2 regions of the Bacillus sp. BC05(2025) genome follow, and region 1 is predicted to be linked to the other one. Evidence: riboswitches for the same ligand, from Rfam matches in the RefSeq annotation. Region 1 holds a riboswitch; the other holds the start of a gene.

Region 1 (7,443 bases):
ATATTCGTCATCTCATTTTCCCCTTCCCTGCAAAAATTCTCCCTTGACCTGGTAAGCTTTCCACAATATATCCTTTCCTAGCAAATACTTTTTGAAAGGATATACAACTATGCTTCGACTCAAATTAGAATATATATTTTTCATTGGCGGTCTACTCATTCTCGCCATCGGCATTAATATGATGACGACAATTACTTCCTTTGGACTTAGCCCTTATGATTCCTTCTTTATTGCACTATATCAAAATTTCGGGATAAGTATCGGTTTTTGGATTTTCATGATTAACTTTGCTTTTACCCTTATCGTACTCTTTTGGAATAAAAAACAAATTACGATCGGTACAATTGTAACAATGGTTCTTATTTCTCTTTTTGTTGATTGGATCGGTTCCCTTACAACTATTATGGACGCTATCCGTTCTCTTCCAAAATATATAACACTTATTTGCGGAAATCTATTCGTTGGAGCTGGAATTGGTCTTTACGTCTCTACAAACCTTTGTGCAGCACCTCAAGAAGCTTTCGTTTTAACAGTTGCTGAGAAAAAGAAATGGACATTTAGAAGGACAGAAATTTCGTTAGCATTCTTATTTTTAACATTAAGCTTCTTATTAGATGGACCTATCTATTTTGGAACAATCATTTTATCCTTTACAACAGGCTGGATTATCCAAGCATTTATTCAAGTTGGTACGAAGATTTTAAATAGAAAAGAGCCTATTAAGCAAGCTGCTTAATAGGCCCTTTTTGTTTTATGATACGAGATGCTACTTCGCATCCCCTTCAATTCGATAATTTGCTTTCAAACAATCTATTTCTTCATACGATTGCAATGTATGTAGAATATAATCATAATCAGCAAGAGACGCACGATGCGTTACAATGACAATTTCAGCCTTTCCTTTCTCTTCAAGTGGCATTTGAATAATCTTTTCAAAGCTAACGCCACGCTCAGAGAATAACGAAGTAATTTTTGCAAATACACCAATTTCATCTTTCACATGAAGTCTTAAAAATTTCTTCACAACAATTTCGTCTGGCTCTTTTAATACTTTTTGATATTGCGGGACTACAGCACTATTTCCTGTTACCCCTAATCTAATATTTTGCATTACAGCTACTAAATCGGAAACAACAGCTGTTGCTGTCGGTAAACTTCCTGCACCTGGTCCATAAAACATCGTTTCTCCGACCGCTTCCCCATACACATATACAGCGTTATATTCGTTTTGTACGGCCGCAAGAGGATGTGTATTTGGAAGTAGTGTCGGTTCAACTGTAACCTCTAATTTTTCACCATCTCGCTTCGCAAGACCAATTAATTTAATCGTGTATCCTAAACTCTTACTGTATTCAATATCTTCTTCTGTAATAGAAGTAATTCCTTTTACCTTCACATCTCCAAGCTCTACATTTGTAGAGAAACCAAGGGTAGCCAAAATCGTCATTTTTCTTGCTGCATCTAAACCTTCTACATCTGATGTTGGATCTGCTTCTGCAAATCCAAGTTGCTGAGCTTCTTTTAACACGTCGTTATATGCTCTCCCTTCATCTGACATTTTCGTCAAAATAAAATTTGTCGTTCCATTTACAATTCCCATTACTTTCGTAATAAGATCTGAAGAAAGTCCCTCTACGATACTTCGTAGAATCGGAATCCCTCCGGCTACACTTGCTTCATAAAACAAATCTGCTTTATTATCTTTTGCTACCGCTAAGAGTTCCGCTCCATGTAACGCCATTAAATCTTTATTGGCAGTCACAACATGCTTCCCGCTTTGTAAAGCTTGTAAAATATATGATTTTGCGTCATCAATGCCACCCATCACTTCGATGACAACATCAATACTTGGATTATCTAAAATTTCATTTGCATTTTGCGTTAATAGAGTAGAAGGTACCTCTACTTCTCTCTCTTTTTCAATATTTTGTACTAGTACTTTCGTTACTTTTACAGGACAACCTACTTGGTGTATGAGTCGCTCTTGATGATCTGTAATGATACGAACTACACCGCTACCAACTGTCCCAAGACCTAATAAACCAACTTGAATTTCTTTCATAATACTGTCCACCCCTTAAAAATTGTGTTTAGATGAAATTATATGAGTAAAAAATCTGAAAAACAATGTTTTTAGAACATTCGGAAAAATATAAGTTAACCATTGCAAAGAAAACGTTGCCACGTGTTACACAATCTTTTTTTATAATACATAAGGGGTTTCTTGATACACGTAATAATTTAGCCAATTAGAGAATAATAGATTTCCATGGCTTCTCCACCTTACAAGCGGTTTTTCATTTGGATTATCATACTTAAAATAATTTTTCGGCACATCAATATTTAACCCTTTTTCACGATCTCGTTCATATTCTTGCTTTAACGTATCACAACTATATTCACTGTGACCGAGCGCAAACACTTGTCTTCCTTCTTGCCCAATAACAAGATGAACACCCGCTTCCTCAGAGTTTGCTAATAACGTTAACTCTTTCACTTCTCTAATGTCACTCTCTCGTACTTCCGTATGACGAGAATGCGGGGCAAAAAATAACTCATCAAACCCTTGTAACAGTTTCACATGTTGCTCACGCACTTCATGTTCAAATACACCAAACATTTTTTCCTTAAGAGGATACTTTGGAACGCCATAATGATGATACAAACCAGCCTGTGCTCCCCAGCAAATATGAAGCGTAGATGTTACGTTCTTTTTTGAATACTCCATAATACGTTTAAGCTCTTCCCAATAATCTACCTCTTCAAAGGAAAGGGTTTCAACTGGCGCTCCTGTAATAATCAGTCCATCAAATTTCTCATTCTCAATATCACGGAATGTCTTATAAAAACTCGTTAAATGTTCCTGTGCTACATTACGGGATAAATGTGATTCCATATGAAGTAAATGAACATCTAATTGTAACGGTGTATTGCCAATTAAACGAAGTAATTGCGCTTCTGTTTCTTGCTTTGTAGGCATTAAATTTAATATAGCAATTTTCAAAGCCCGTATATCTTGTGTCTCTGCTCGCTCCTTCGTCATTACAAAAATATTTTCCTCCTGCAACACTTTGCGAGCTGGTAAATCTTTATCAATTATGATTGGCATGTTGTTTGCCTCCGACTAACGCTGCTTCTAAATCGGCAATAATATCAGAAACATCTTCTATACCAACCGATAAACGAATTAAATCTGATGTAACACCAGCTAGACGTTGATCTTCAGCACTTAATTGTCTATGCGTTGTACTAGCGGGATGTATAACGCAAGTTCGCGCATCAGCTACATGCGTTACGAGAGTTGCTAGTTTTACATTTGCGATAAATTCTTTCGCTGCTTCTAATCCTCCCTTAATGCCGAATGTTAAAACCCCACTAGCACCTTTCTTCAAATACTTTTGTGCTAACGAATAATTTTCATTACTATCTAATCCCGGATAATTCACCCATTCAATACGATCGTGGTTAGCAAGCCACTTAGCAACTGCAAGAGCATTTTCACTATGACGCTCCATTCGTAAATGCAGTGTTTCTAAACCGATATTGCTAATATACGCATTAAATGGGCTCATACAGTTTCCGTAGTCTCTTAATAATTGAACACGTGCCTTCACAATATAAGCTGCTGCACCAAAATTTTGAACGTAACTTACGCCGTGATAACTTGGATCCGGTTCAACTAGTTCAGGATATTTCCCTTTTGTCCAATCGAAGTTCCCTCCGTCAATGACAATGCCACCTAACGAACTCGCATGACCATCAATATATTTCGTCGTAGAATGAACGATAATATTTGCTCCATGTTCAAATGCTTGGCATAAATAAGGAGTTGCTAATGTATTATCCACGATAAAAGGCACTTCCAACTCTTTCGCTGCATCTGAAAGTTCTTTGAAATTTAAAACGTTCATCGCTGGATTTCCTAGCGATTCTGCATAAACGAGTTTCGTCTTATCATTAGCAAGGGCCACAATTTCATCAGCAGTTAAATTCGGATTAAAGAATGTAACATCAATACCAAGCTTACGCAAACTCACTCCAAATAAATTAAACGTCCCGCCATAAACTGTGGAAGAACAAAGCAAGTGGTCTCCGCTACTACAAATATTTAAAACAGCAAGCATAATAGCAGCCTGCCCAGAAGCCGTTGCAACAGCTCCTACACCACCCTCTAAATCCGCTAGCTTTTGCTCAAATGCAGCTAAAGTAGGATTTCCAATACGCGTATATATATACCCTTCCGCCTCTAAGTTAAATAAGGCTGCTAAATCATCCGAAGTATCGTATTTATACGTTGTACTTTGATAAAGTGGTAAAACCCGCGGTTCACCATTCTTTGGCGTATAGCCACCTTGCACACAAATTGTTCCTTTTCCCCATGATTCTCCCATCTCTCATTCTCCTTTCTTTTTATACAAAATAAAAAACTGCTCCTTTCCTGAAAACAAGAAAGGAGCAGTTTGAAAACACGCTCTAAAGGCTCTTTCTTATCTTTCAGGATATTACCTGCAGGATTTGGCACAATTCCGTTATACGGCTGTTGCCAAGGTTTCATCGGGCCTGTCCCTCCACCTTTTCTTGATAAGACTATGCAATTACCGTTGATTTTATAGCAATAATTTCCTAATGTCAATCTGTTTTTCTGAATGTTCTAAATTAACTACAAAGAATTTGATGTACATAATAAAAGAAATATATTCTATATCCATTTGAAAAAGACCTTTTAAAACCTCCGCTTAATTTACTATTACCAATGCTTGGTGCAGCTGCTATCGGAAATGTATTTCCACTTCCAAAACATAACGAAACTACAAATTTAAAAAATAGGCAGTAGGGACAAAAGTTCCACTGCCCATTCTCATTACAAACGTTGCTTCAATAATGCATATAACTCTTCAAAATTTTGCACTTCATATGTTGGTACAATCTCACTATGATTTGATTTTTTCTCTGGATTAAACCAACAAGTATCAATTCCTGCTACATATCCACCTTTTATATCAGCGCTTAACGAATCCCCAATAATGAGCCCTTCTTCAGGAGAAAAATTGGGAATTCGCTCAAAAACATAATCAAAATACTCCTTCATTGGCTTTTGATAACCTGTATCTTCAGAAACAAAAATATCTTTAAACATTGAATGTAATCCTGCATTACGCAAACGTTTATCTTGCGTCTTAGAAACACCGTTTGTCACTATATATAAATCATACTCCCCTTGAATTTGATTTATAAATTCAAATGCACCTTGTATGAGTTGATTCCCTTCCTCTAAGTAGTTACGATAATTATTTTCGAATAATATCCCATCTACTTCTTCCCCGTATTCTTTAAACAAAATCGAAAATCGTGTATTTACGACTTCATCACGATTTATTTCACCTTCTTCAAAAGCAGTCCAAAGACCTTTATTAACTTTTTTATACCGCGCTTCAACTTCTCTACTTAGAGGAATCCCTTTCTCTTCAAACAGCATACGTAACGCCTCTTTCTCCGCCTTTTGAAAGTCTAACAATGTATCATCTACATCAAATAATAGTGTTTTGTATTTTTTCATAAACCCCTCACACTCTCTTTTCTACAAAAACAAATTTAAGTAAATCGTATCATTCTTTCTTGTAAAAATAATAGGAGATATCTCATACTAAGTATGAGGTGAAAATATGAAAGTCAGCAAAAATAGCGAAGAAATCTCTCATTACATACAAACTTACAATTTCCATACTCTCTTTTCTTTTGACATCTTACCGTATGCTGAACTACATTCCTTTCAGAAGAGAGAAAAGATATGTAATGAAGGGGTTCATGTTCCTTATCTTTATTACTTAATTTCCGGGAAAGCAAAAATATATATGAGTCACAAAAACGGAAAGATCTCCTTAATTAACTTTATTCAAGCACCTTCGTTCATTGGAGAATTAGGATTAATTGGCGTGGAATCCGTCACGAAAACGGTGGAAGTAATCGAAGATTGTATATGCTTAGCGCTTCCTCTTAAAGATTGTCAGCATCTTTTGTTACAAGATGCTATCTTTCTACAGAAACTATGCAAATTTATCGGTAAAAAAACAATTACCCGAACAGAAAGTTACGCTAAAAATAATAGTTACCCATTCGAAAACCGTTTAGCAGCGTTTATTCTATTAACAGAACAAAATAACAGTTATACAGAAAAACATACCGAGGTCTCGGAATATTTAAATGTCAGCTACCGCCATCTTTTATATGTATTAAACCAGTTTTGCCAACAACATTATTTAAAAAAAGACGGAAGAACCTATTACATACAAGATCGAATGCAATTGGAAAAACTAGCTGACGAACTGAAAATATAAAAAAGTAGCATTAACGCTAATCTGTTAATGCTACTTTGTTCGAGTGACGATTCTGTTTTCAATTAAAATTTGCTTGCTACTTTAGCTGCTTCTTCAAGACCCGCTGCAATGATTTCTTCTGCTTTATCTGGGAATTGATTATGTCCTTCAATAACTACTGTTTCCATGTTTGTTGCACCGAAGAAGCCCATCATGCTTGCTACATATTTAACAGCCATTTCTACTTCGGCTGCTGGGCCTTCAGAATATACGCCGCCGCGCGCGTTTAATAATGCAATCTTCTTATCTCCAATTAGACCAACTGGGCCTTCTGGCGTATATTTAAACGTTTTACCAGCTCGGTTTAAATAATCAATATATGTGTGCAATACTGCTGGAATCGTTAAGTTCCATAATGGGAAACCGAAAACGACTTTATCAGCTTCTAAAAATTGATTTAAATACTTATCAGCAACCGCTACTGCTTTTGCTTCCTCTTCCGTTAAATCAAATCCTTTACCTGCTTTGAATGTACCATTAATCATATCTACGCCTACATATGGTAATTCTTCTTTATATAAATCAAGTTCTACTACTGTATCATTTGGATGTGCTTCTTTATAGTTTGCTAAAAATGCCTCGTATAATTTCACACTAACTGCTTGTTCCGCTGGGCGGTTGTTTGCTTTTACAAATAAAACTGTTGTCATTGCCTTTTCCTCCTACTACTCACTCGTATGTTGTTATATGCTTTCAAAAAAGGTATCCCTTGTAATTGTTGTTTTGTTGCTTACAAACATATTTTATCTTTATATCAAGACAATTTCTTCCTCACATAGACGTATTTTTCCATAAAAAAAGTCCACCTTCTAAAGGCGAACTAGGTCTTACGACTTTTGTCTTATACGACTCCATTTTTCACTGCATATAACGCCGCTTGCGTACGATCAGATAAATTCAACTTACTCAAAATACTACTGACATGAGCTTTTACCGTTTTTTCTGTAATAACTAAAACAGAAGCGATTTCTTTATTACTCATCCCCTTCGCTAAGAGTTGCAACACTTCATTTTCTCTTGCTGTTAGCACATCTACTTGAATAGAAGGTTCCTCTTCTTTTTCTTCCAC
Region 2 (7,443 bases), on a different contig from region 1:
CGTGAAGCTATTCCGAAAGCAAATGTCACTTTTACTGGATATTTACAAGGTAAAGATTTAGCTGAAGTATATGCTTGTTCTAACATTATGGTATTTCCATCTGCTACTGAAACGTTCGGAAATGTCGTACTCGAATCACTTGCATGCGGTACACCTGTCATCGGTGCAAATAGTGGTGGGGTTAAAAATATTATTACAGATGGAAAAACAGGAATTCTTTGCCCGCCCAAACATGCGGATTCCTTTCTATCATCCATCCATTCTTTATTGCGAAATGAAGAGCAACTTATACAAATGGGCATAGCGGCTTCGTCTTATGCTAAAACAAAAAGCTGGGATAAGATTTTCCGTGGGTTACTTGACCAATATGAAGAAGTCCTTCAGCACACCGCATCAGAATTACTCGCTTAAACAGAAGAACTCCCTTCAACTAGACGAAGGGAGTTTATTACACAGTTATACATTTTAGTTTCATAAATGATACATAAGGTTAAACATTGTTTTATCTCTATATTCATTATATCAGAAATAAACATAACTAAATAGACTTGTAATAAAAACCCATAAAAATTAATATATGGTTATACAGTATTTTAACTGTATAGTGATTTTAAGAAATTCCCCTTAAAATCAACTTACTCACATACCTTTATACAGTAATTGTTCCCCAATTTCTGTATACCAAAAAACCTTTCATTCATTTGAAAGGTCTTTTTGAGCCTGCATATATTCTTCTTTCGTATTCACATTTATAAACCAATCCGCATTCGCTTGTACATCTTCACCAGCAATATATTTCATATTACATTGTGATAAAAGCTGGCCCATACTTCTTTTTTCTTCCTGAAGCAAAGTATAAATTCTTTCTTTCACACGGTTATGGTATGCTGCAAGTAACGGTTGTTTTCTTCCATTAACAATAGGTACAACCGCATCATATTCATTGCTCGTTTGCTCTAGCAAAATGGTAAACCATTCTTGTGAAACATTTGGCGCATCGCAAGGCATAATAGCGTACCAATCTGCTTCTATATATTCCATTCCTGATACAATTCCAGCAAGTGGGCCATTTCCTTTATAATGCGGAATATCTTCTATAACAGGAACTTGTACGAGTTGCTCTACTCGCTCTTTTAGATCAGAATGACTAATGACCACAACTTCTTGGAGCGCATTTGTCATCACTTTCACAATATGCTCAATAAAAGTACTACCTTGCCAGCTCGCTAACGCTTTCGGCTCACCGAATCGACTCGACATACCGCCTGCTAATACAATTCCAGCGTATTTACTCATTGGCGATGCAGCTCAAATGTAATATGACCTAATTCCGGTAAAATTAATTTATTCATCGCAAGGCGAACCGCTCCGCTAGACCCTGGCATGGAAAAGACAACTTTGCGCCCAATTGTACCGCCAATCGCTCTACTTAACATTGCGCTGCTTCCGATATCTTCTAAATAACTAATCATGCGGAACAACTCACCAAATCCGACAATTTCTTTATGTAATAACGCTGATACTGCTTCAATCGTCACATCACGCTTCGTAATACCAGTACCGCCATTTGTTAACACGACATCAACATCTTCCTGATGATAACCAGCTAACACCGCTTGCTGAATACTTTCTTTATCATCTTTTACAATTTCATAAGAGGTCACTGTATGCCCTGCTTCTTTTAATAATTCATGTAATAGTTGTCCACTCTTGTCCGTCTCTTCTGTACGTGTATCAGAAATCGTTACAATTTTGCAACGCACTTCTTTCGGTGCTTGTTTTTTATGTTCGGTTACGCTCATTTTATATCTTCCCTTTCCTAAAGTCTTTTCTTCATTTTATCATACCTATCTTTACACAATTATGTATGAAGCCGTTAATACAACATGATACAATATAAGTATATACAACTACAAAAAGGAAAATATACTTTCTTATACTCCTAGACTACACATCATTAGCTACTCTTTAAATCCTCTTATATTTTCCACATAGTAGATTTCATTTTAAATTACAAAATAATTTGGAGGTTCACTTACTATGGAACTTTATAAAAAACTCACAACAACATTCATCCTCTTATTCGTCGCTTCCATTACTGTCGGCTTTTCTCTAAAAGACGCAATTCCATACGCTACATTCGTAAGTATTATATTCGCAACACTATTTTTACTAAGCAGTGCCTTTTGTGCAGGTAAAGCACGTCAAATGAAAGGATGATTACATATGTTCAAGAAGAAACCAATCCTTTGTAAATCCTGCGGGAAAGAAATACAAACATATGAAAAAACGTGGATTCATATGCCATTTCCAGCGAGCGGTATGACTAATATAAGAAAGTATATTGAACTAGAAGGACACATTTATTGTAGCTCGTGTATTGAAATAATGAACAAAAACTAGTGAATACAAAAGGTGGGCTTATATTGTTTGAATCAAACCGTATCCAGTTACGAAAGTTTTCCGAAGATGATATTCTAACGTATTATAAATGGCATAATGATATAGACGTTATGAGTTCAACTACCCTTAACCTTGATAAATACTCCTTACAAGATACAGAAAAAATTTGCCAGCAATTTATTCATTCTTCAAACTCTAAGAGCTATATCATTGAAGAAAAAACGACGAACCTTCCAATTGGTATTACTTCTTTAATTCACATTGATTCGTATAATCGAAACGCTGAATGCATTATTGATATTGGTAAAAAGGATTACTGGGGGCAAGGTTATGGGAAGGAAGCTTTCACTTTATTATTGAATTATGCATTTTTAGAATTAAATTTACATCGCCTTTCTTTGCGAGTATTTTCTTTTAACGATAGAGCAATTAAATTATATAAATCACTCGGTTTTCAACATGAAGGAACTTGTAAAGAAGCTATATTCCGCAACGGCACTTGGCATGACATTGAACTCTTCGCTTTATTCCAACGTAATTATAAATAAAAAAAGCTTTGCGCTCACCGCGCAAAGCTTTTTTTCATATATTATAGACCAGCTTGCTCTTTTAAAGCAGCAGCTTTGTCTGTACGTTCCCATGTTAGATCTACATCAGTACGTCCGAAGTGGCCGTAAGCTGCTGTTTGTTTGTAAATTGGGCGACGTAAGTCTAGCATTTTAATAATACCAGCTGGGCGAAGATCGAAGTTGTTACGAACTAGTTCTACTAGTACGTCTTCAGATACTTTACCAGTGCCGAATGTATCAACTGAAATTGATACTGGTTGCGCTACACCGATTGCGTATGCAAGTTGTACTTCTGCTTTCTCAGCAAGACCAGCTGCTACGATGTTTTTCGCAACATAACGAGCTGCATATGCTGCAGAACGGTCAACTTTCGTTGCATCTTTACCAGAGAATGCACCGCCACCGTGGCGAGCGTATCCACCGTAAGTATCAACGATGATTTTACGTCCTGTTAAACCAGCATCACCTTGTGGTCCACCAATTACGAAGCGGCCAGTTGGGTTAATGAAGAATTTCGTTTCTCCATCGATTAATTCTGCTGGTACTACAGCTTTAATTACGTGCTCTTTTAAGTCGCGATCGATTTCTTCCCATGTAACATCTGGGTGATGTTGTGTAGAAATTACGATAGTATCAACACGTACTGGTTTACCATTTTCATCATACTCAACTGTAACTTGCGTTTTTCCATCTGGACGTAGGTATGATAATGTATCATTTTTACGTACTTCAGTTAAACGGCGAGCTAATTTGTGAGCAAGCGAGATTGGAAGTGGCATTAACTCTTGTGTTTCATTACATGCGAAACCAAACATTAAACCTTGGTCTCCTGCACCAATTGCCTCAATCTCAGCGTCAGTCATTTGACCTTCGCGTGCTTCTAGCGCTTGGTCAACACCCATAGCGATGTCAGCAGATTGCTCATCGATAGATGTTAAAACTGCACAAGTTTCTGCATCGAATCCGTATTTTGCGCGTGTGTAACCAATGCCTTGAATTGTTTCACGAACGATCTTTGGAATATCTACGTAAGTAGAAGTCGTAATTTCCCCCGCTACCAATACTAAACCAGTTGTTACAGTTGTTTCACAAGCTACACGTGCATTTGCGTCCTTTGATAAGATCGCATCTAAAATTGAATCAGAAATTTGGTCACAAATTTTATCTGGATGTCCTTCAGTTACAGACTCAGATGTGAACAGATGACGTTTTTTTGTCATGTGGTAAACCTCCCTACAGTAATTGTATATATTGTACGGAACTCATCCTTAATTTGCCACAGATTGCGACATACATTTATTCTCCCACACAAGCATACAGAAAAACCTTTCCTACTTTAATAGAGGAAAGGTTTAATTTGCTACTTGCATACTGCTTTTTGCCCTTCGCTCTTATCGTTCGAGACCTGTAGCCTCGCACAGGTTTTAGCACCTATTCACTTGTGTTTACCAATACAAGTGAGGTTGCTGGGCTTCATCGGGCCTGTCCCTCCGCCAGCTCGGGATAAGAGAGTATCCGTCCCAACCTATACTAAAGAAATGATATTCATTTGTCAATTAATATTCACATTTTCCTGAAAGTTTTTCTCAATACGCCTAAAATGAAATATTAATAAGGAAATAATGTATTCACACAAACAAAAAGAAATAAATAGTATACATTATTTATATAATTGTGTTATACTCTTGTTGGGGATTACGAGAAATATTTCATTAAATGAAAAGGATGGTATATAAATATGAGTACTGTGAATGTCCAAATTGGTTTACACGAATTATTGAACGGAAGCAATGCACAGATTCAACTAAGTGTTCCGCAATTAGTGGAAAAAGTATTAATGCGAAATGAAGGGAAATTAACTTCGACTGGTGCCGTTTCTGCTTCAACTGGAAAATATACAGGACGTTCTCCTAAAGATAAATTTATTGTGAAAGAAGCATCGGTTGCTGACAAAATTGCTTGGGGAGCAGTGAATCAACCGATTTCTGAAGAACATTTTAATAAATTATATACAAAAGTTTTAGAATACTTAAAAGAAAAAGAAGAGTTATTCGTCTTCAAAGGATTTGCAGGCGCTGACCGCAATTACCGCCTACCAATTCAAGTTATTAATGAATATGCATGGCACAATTTATTTGTACATCAATTATTCATTCGTCCAACTGAAGAAGAATTAACAACTCATGAATCAGAGTTCACAATTGTTTCTGCACCGAATTTCAAAGCTGATCCAGCTGTTGACGGTACAAACTCTGAAGCATTCATTATGGTTTCATTCGAAAAACGTATCGTACTAATTGGTGGTACAGAATACGCTGGAGAAATGAAAAAATCAATCTTCTCTATTATGAACTTCTTATTACCTGAACAAGATATTCTTTCTATGCATTGCTCTGCAAACGTAGGTGAAGAAGGCGACGTAGCACTATTCTTCGGTTTATCTGGAACAGGTAAAACAACATTATCTGCTGATCCAAACCGTAAATTAATCGGTGATGATGAGCATGGTTGGTCTGATAACGGTGTATTCAATATTGAAGGCGGTTGCTACGCAAAATGTGTAAACCTTTCTCACGAGAAAGAACCCCAAATTTTCGATGCAATCAAATTTGGATCTGTTTTAGAAAACGTTATCATTAATAACCAAACGCGTATCGCAGACTACAACGATACTACTTTAACAGAAAATACTCGTGCTGCATACCCTATGCATGCGATCGACAATATCGTGCTGCCAAGTGTTGCTGGACACCCAAATACAATCATTTTCTTAACTGCTGATGCATCTGGCGTATTGCCTCCAATCAGTAAGTTATCAAAAGAACAAGCTATGTACCATTTCTTAAGTGGTTACACTAGTAAACTAGCAGGAACAGAGCGCGGCGTTACATCTCCGCAAGCAACATTCTCAACTTGCTTCGGTTCACCATTCTTACCACTTGATGCATCTCGCTATGCTGAAATGCTTGGTGAAAAAATCGAGAAGCACGATGCGAAAGTATTCTTAGTAAACACTGGCTGGACTGGTGGCGAATACGGCGTTGGTAAACGTATGAACTTAGGTTACACTCGTGCAATGATTCAAGCAGCATTAAGCGGCGAACTTGCAAAAACTGAAACAGCTAAACATGACATCTTCGGTCTTGAAGTTCCACTTCACGTACCAGGTGTACCTGACGAAGTGTTAATGCCTGAACAAACTTGGGCTGATAAAGCTGCTTACAAAGCAAAAGCAATCGAGCTTGCGAACGAGTTCAAAGCGAACTTCAAAAAGTTCGACAGCGTTTCTGAAGATATTATTAACTTAGGCGGTCCAATCGCTTAAGTACAGACTTTCTGTTGGAATACTCCTTACTCATATGAATAAGTGTCGTGTAACCGTAAAGTTTCGCGTACTCACCGACAAAACCCAATGCGACTTAACGGTTATACACACTTACATAAAAAAGAAGCTTACGTTTTATACGTAAGCTTCTTTCTATATCTTCTCTCTTCATCTATGACTTGCATTGATAAATTACAGAAAATTCACTTTATAATCATCCACTTTTAATTTTTTTATGATAAAATTTACATATACAGGAAAGGATGAGACCTATGAAGAATTTCTCTCGTACAGGAAAAATTTTATTCAGTTACGGAGCGATCCAACTATTTTGGGGATTTGTAATGCTTAACGTTAATTTATTTGCGCATACAAGTGAAACGATAAAATATATTATTCTAATTTCCGGAATAATTTGTTGTATTATATCCACCTTTTTTAAAGAACATAAGAATCATACTAATACGTAATTTCATGTTAACTTATTTGAAGCAGCAACCTGCATTTTATGCAAAGTTACGCTTCCTGTTGTAATATCCGTCATCGTATCCCTTATTACAGATTAACCCATTTTCACACAGACAAATTACCTCTCTCTGGTTTCACATCGCATGGGACTAAAAAAATCTCTGACCACTTCTATCCGTGGCTGGATCATCTATTCCATCTAAAAAGAAGTCTTTTATCTTTTTATCTTTTTATCTTTTTATCTTTTTATCTTTTTATCTTTTTATCTTTTTATCTTTTTATCTTTTTAACTCTTCGTTAATTCTTTCTCATCTTTCATGCTATAGTATCCTAAATTAACAACAATTAAGAAATAACCGCCCATAATCCCTACTGCAAATGCCCACATAACCATATGGTGCTCAATTTCGTACATAATAATAGCACCTAAAATAGCAGCGGCAAAACGGTTAAACATACCGAGCGTCGGTGCTTTCGTTTTCTTTACGATACTATCTCCAAGCTTCTCAATTCGTCTCCCTAAAAGCCAAACACAATACATACTTACGATAAGTCCAATTCCTGCACCTAGAAAATGTGCTGAAAAAGGCGTTACCATCCAGCCGAGCAAAAGAATACCCAGTATATAATACGATTGAATCTTAAACGACCTTAATGACATACTAATCATGCTGTACC

Evidence for each region. Region 1 has a riboswitch for S-adenosylmethionine ahead of ACZ76X_RS21885 (bifunctional O-acetylhomoserine aminocarboxypropyltransferase/cysteine synthase). Riboswitches for the same ligand answer to the same signal wherever they lie in the genome.
Region 2: another riboswitch for S-adenosylmethionine. It lies ahead of metK (methionine adenosyltransferase); the one in region 1 lies ahead of ACZ76X_RS21885 (bifunctional O-acetylhomoserine aminocarboxypropyltransferase/cysteine synthase).

What each region holds. Positions count from the first base shown of each region.
Region 1 covers NZ_JBWYRA010000008.1:106,614-114,056, forward strand. Annotated here, with positions in the region: gene ACZ76X_RS21865 (LacI family DNA-binding transcriptional regulator) at 1-11, opposite strand, end outside; gene ACZ76X_RS21870 (YczE/YyaS/YitT family protein) at 110-736, shown strand; gene ACZ76X_RS21875 (homoserine dehydrogenase) at 767-2,062, opposite strand; gene metA (homoserine O-acetyltransferase MetA) at 2,204-3,109, opposite strand; gene ACZ76X_RS21885 (bifunctional O-acetylhomoserine aminocarboxypropyltransferase/cysteine synthase) at 3,093-4,391, opposite strand; SAM riboswitch class I at 4,485-4,588, opposite strand; gene ACZ76X_RS21890 (YjjG family noncanonical pyrimidine nucleotidase) at 4,862-5,557, opposite strand; gene ACZ76X_RS21895 (transcriptional regulator YeiL) at 5,664-6,335, shown strand; gene ACZ76X_RS21900 (FMN-dependent NADH-azoreductase) at 6,398-7,024, opposite strand; gene ACZ76X_RS21905 (response regulator) at 7,216-7,443, opposite strand, start outside.
Region 2 covers NZ_JBWYRA010000010.1:66,268-73,710, forward strand. Annotated here, with positions in the region: gene ACZ76X_RS23695 (glycosyltransferase family 4 protein) at 1-411, shown strand, start outside; gene ACZ76X_RS23700 (molybdenum cofactor guanylyltransferase) at 694-1,296, opposite strand; gene ACZ76X_RS23705 (MogA/MoaB family molybdenum cofactor biosynthesis protein) at 1,293-1,802, opposite strand; gene ACZ76X_RS23710 (hypothetical protein) at 2,041-2,220, shown strand; gene ACZ76X_RS23715 (hypothetical protein) at 2,227-2,403, shown strand; gene ACZ76X_RS23720 (GNAT family N-acetyltransferase) at 2,427-2,951, shown strand; gene metK (methionine adenosyltransferase) at 2,993-4,192, opposite strand; SAM riboswitch class I at 4,361-4,482, opposite strand; gene pckA (phosphoenolpyruvate carboxykinase (ATP)) at 4,711-6,297, shown strand; gene ACZ76X_RS23735 (hypothetical protein) at 6,570-6,767, shown strand; gene ACZ76X_RS23740 (ATP synthase subunit I) at 7,052-7,435, opposite strand.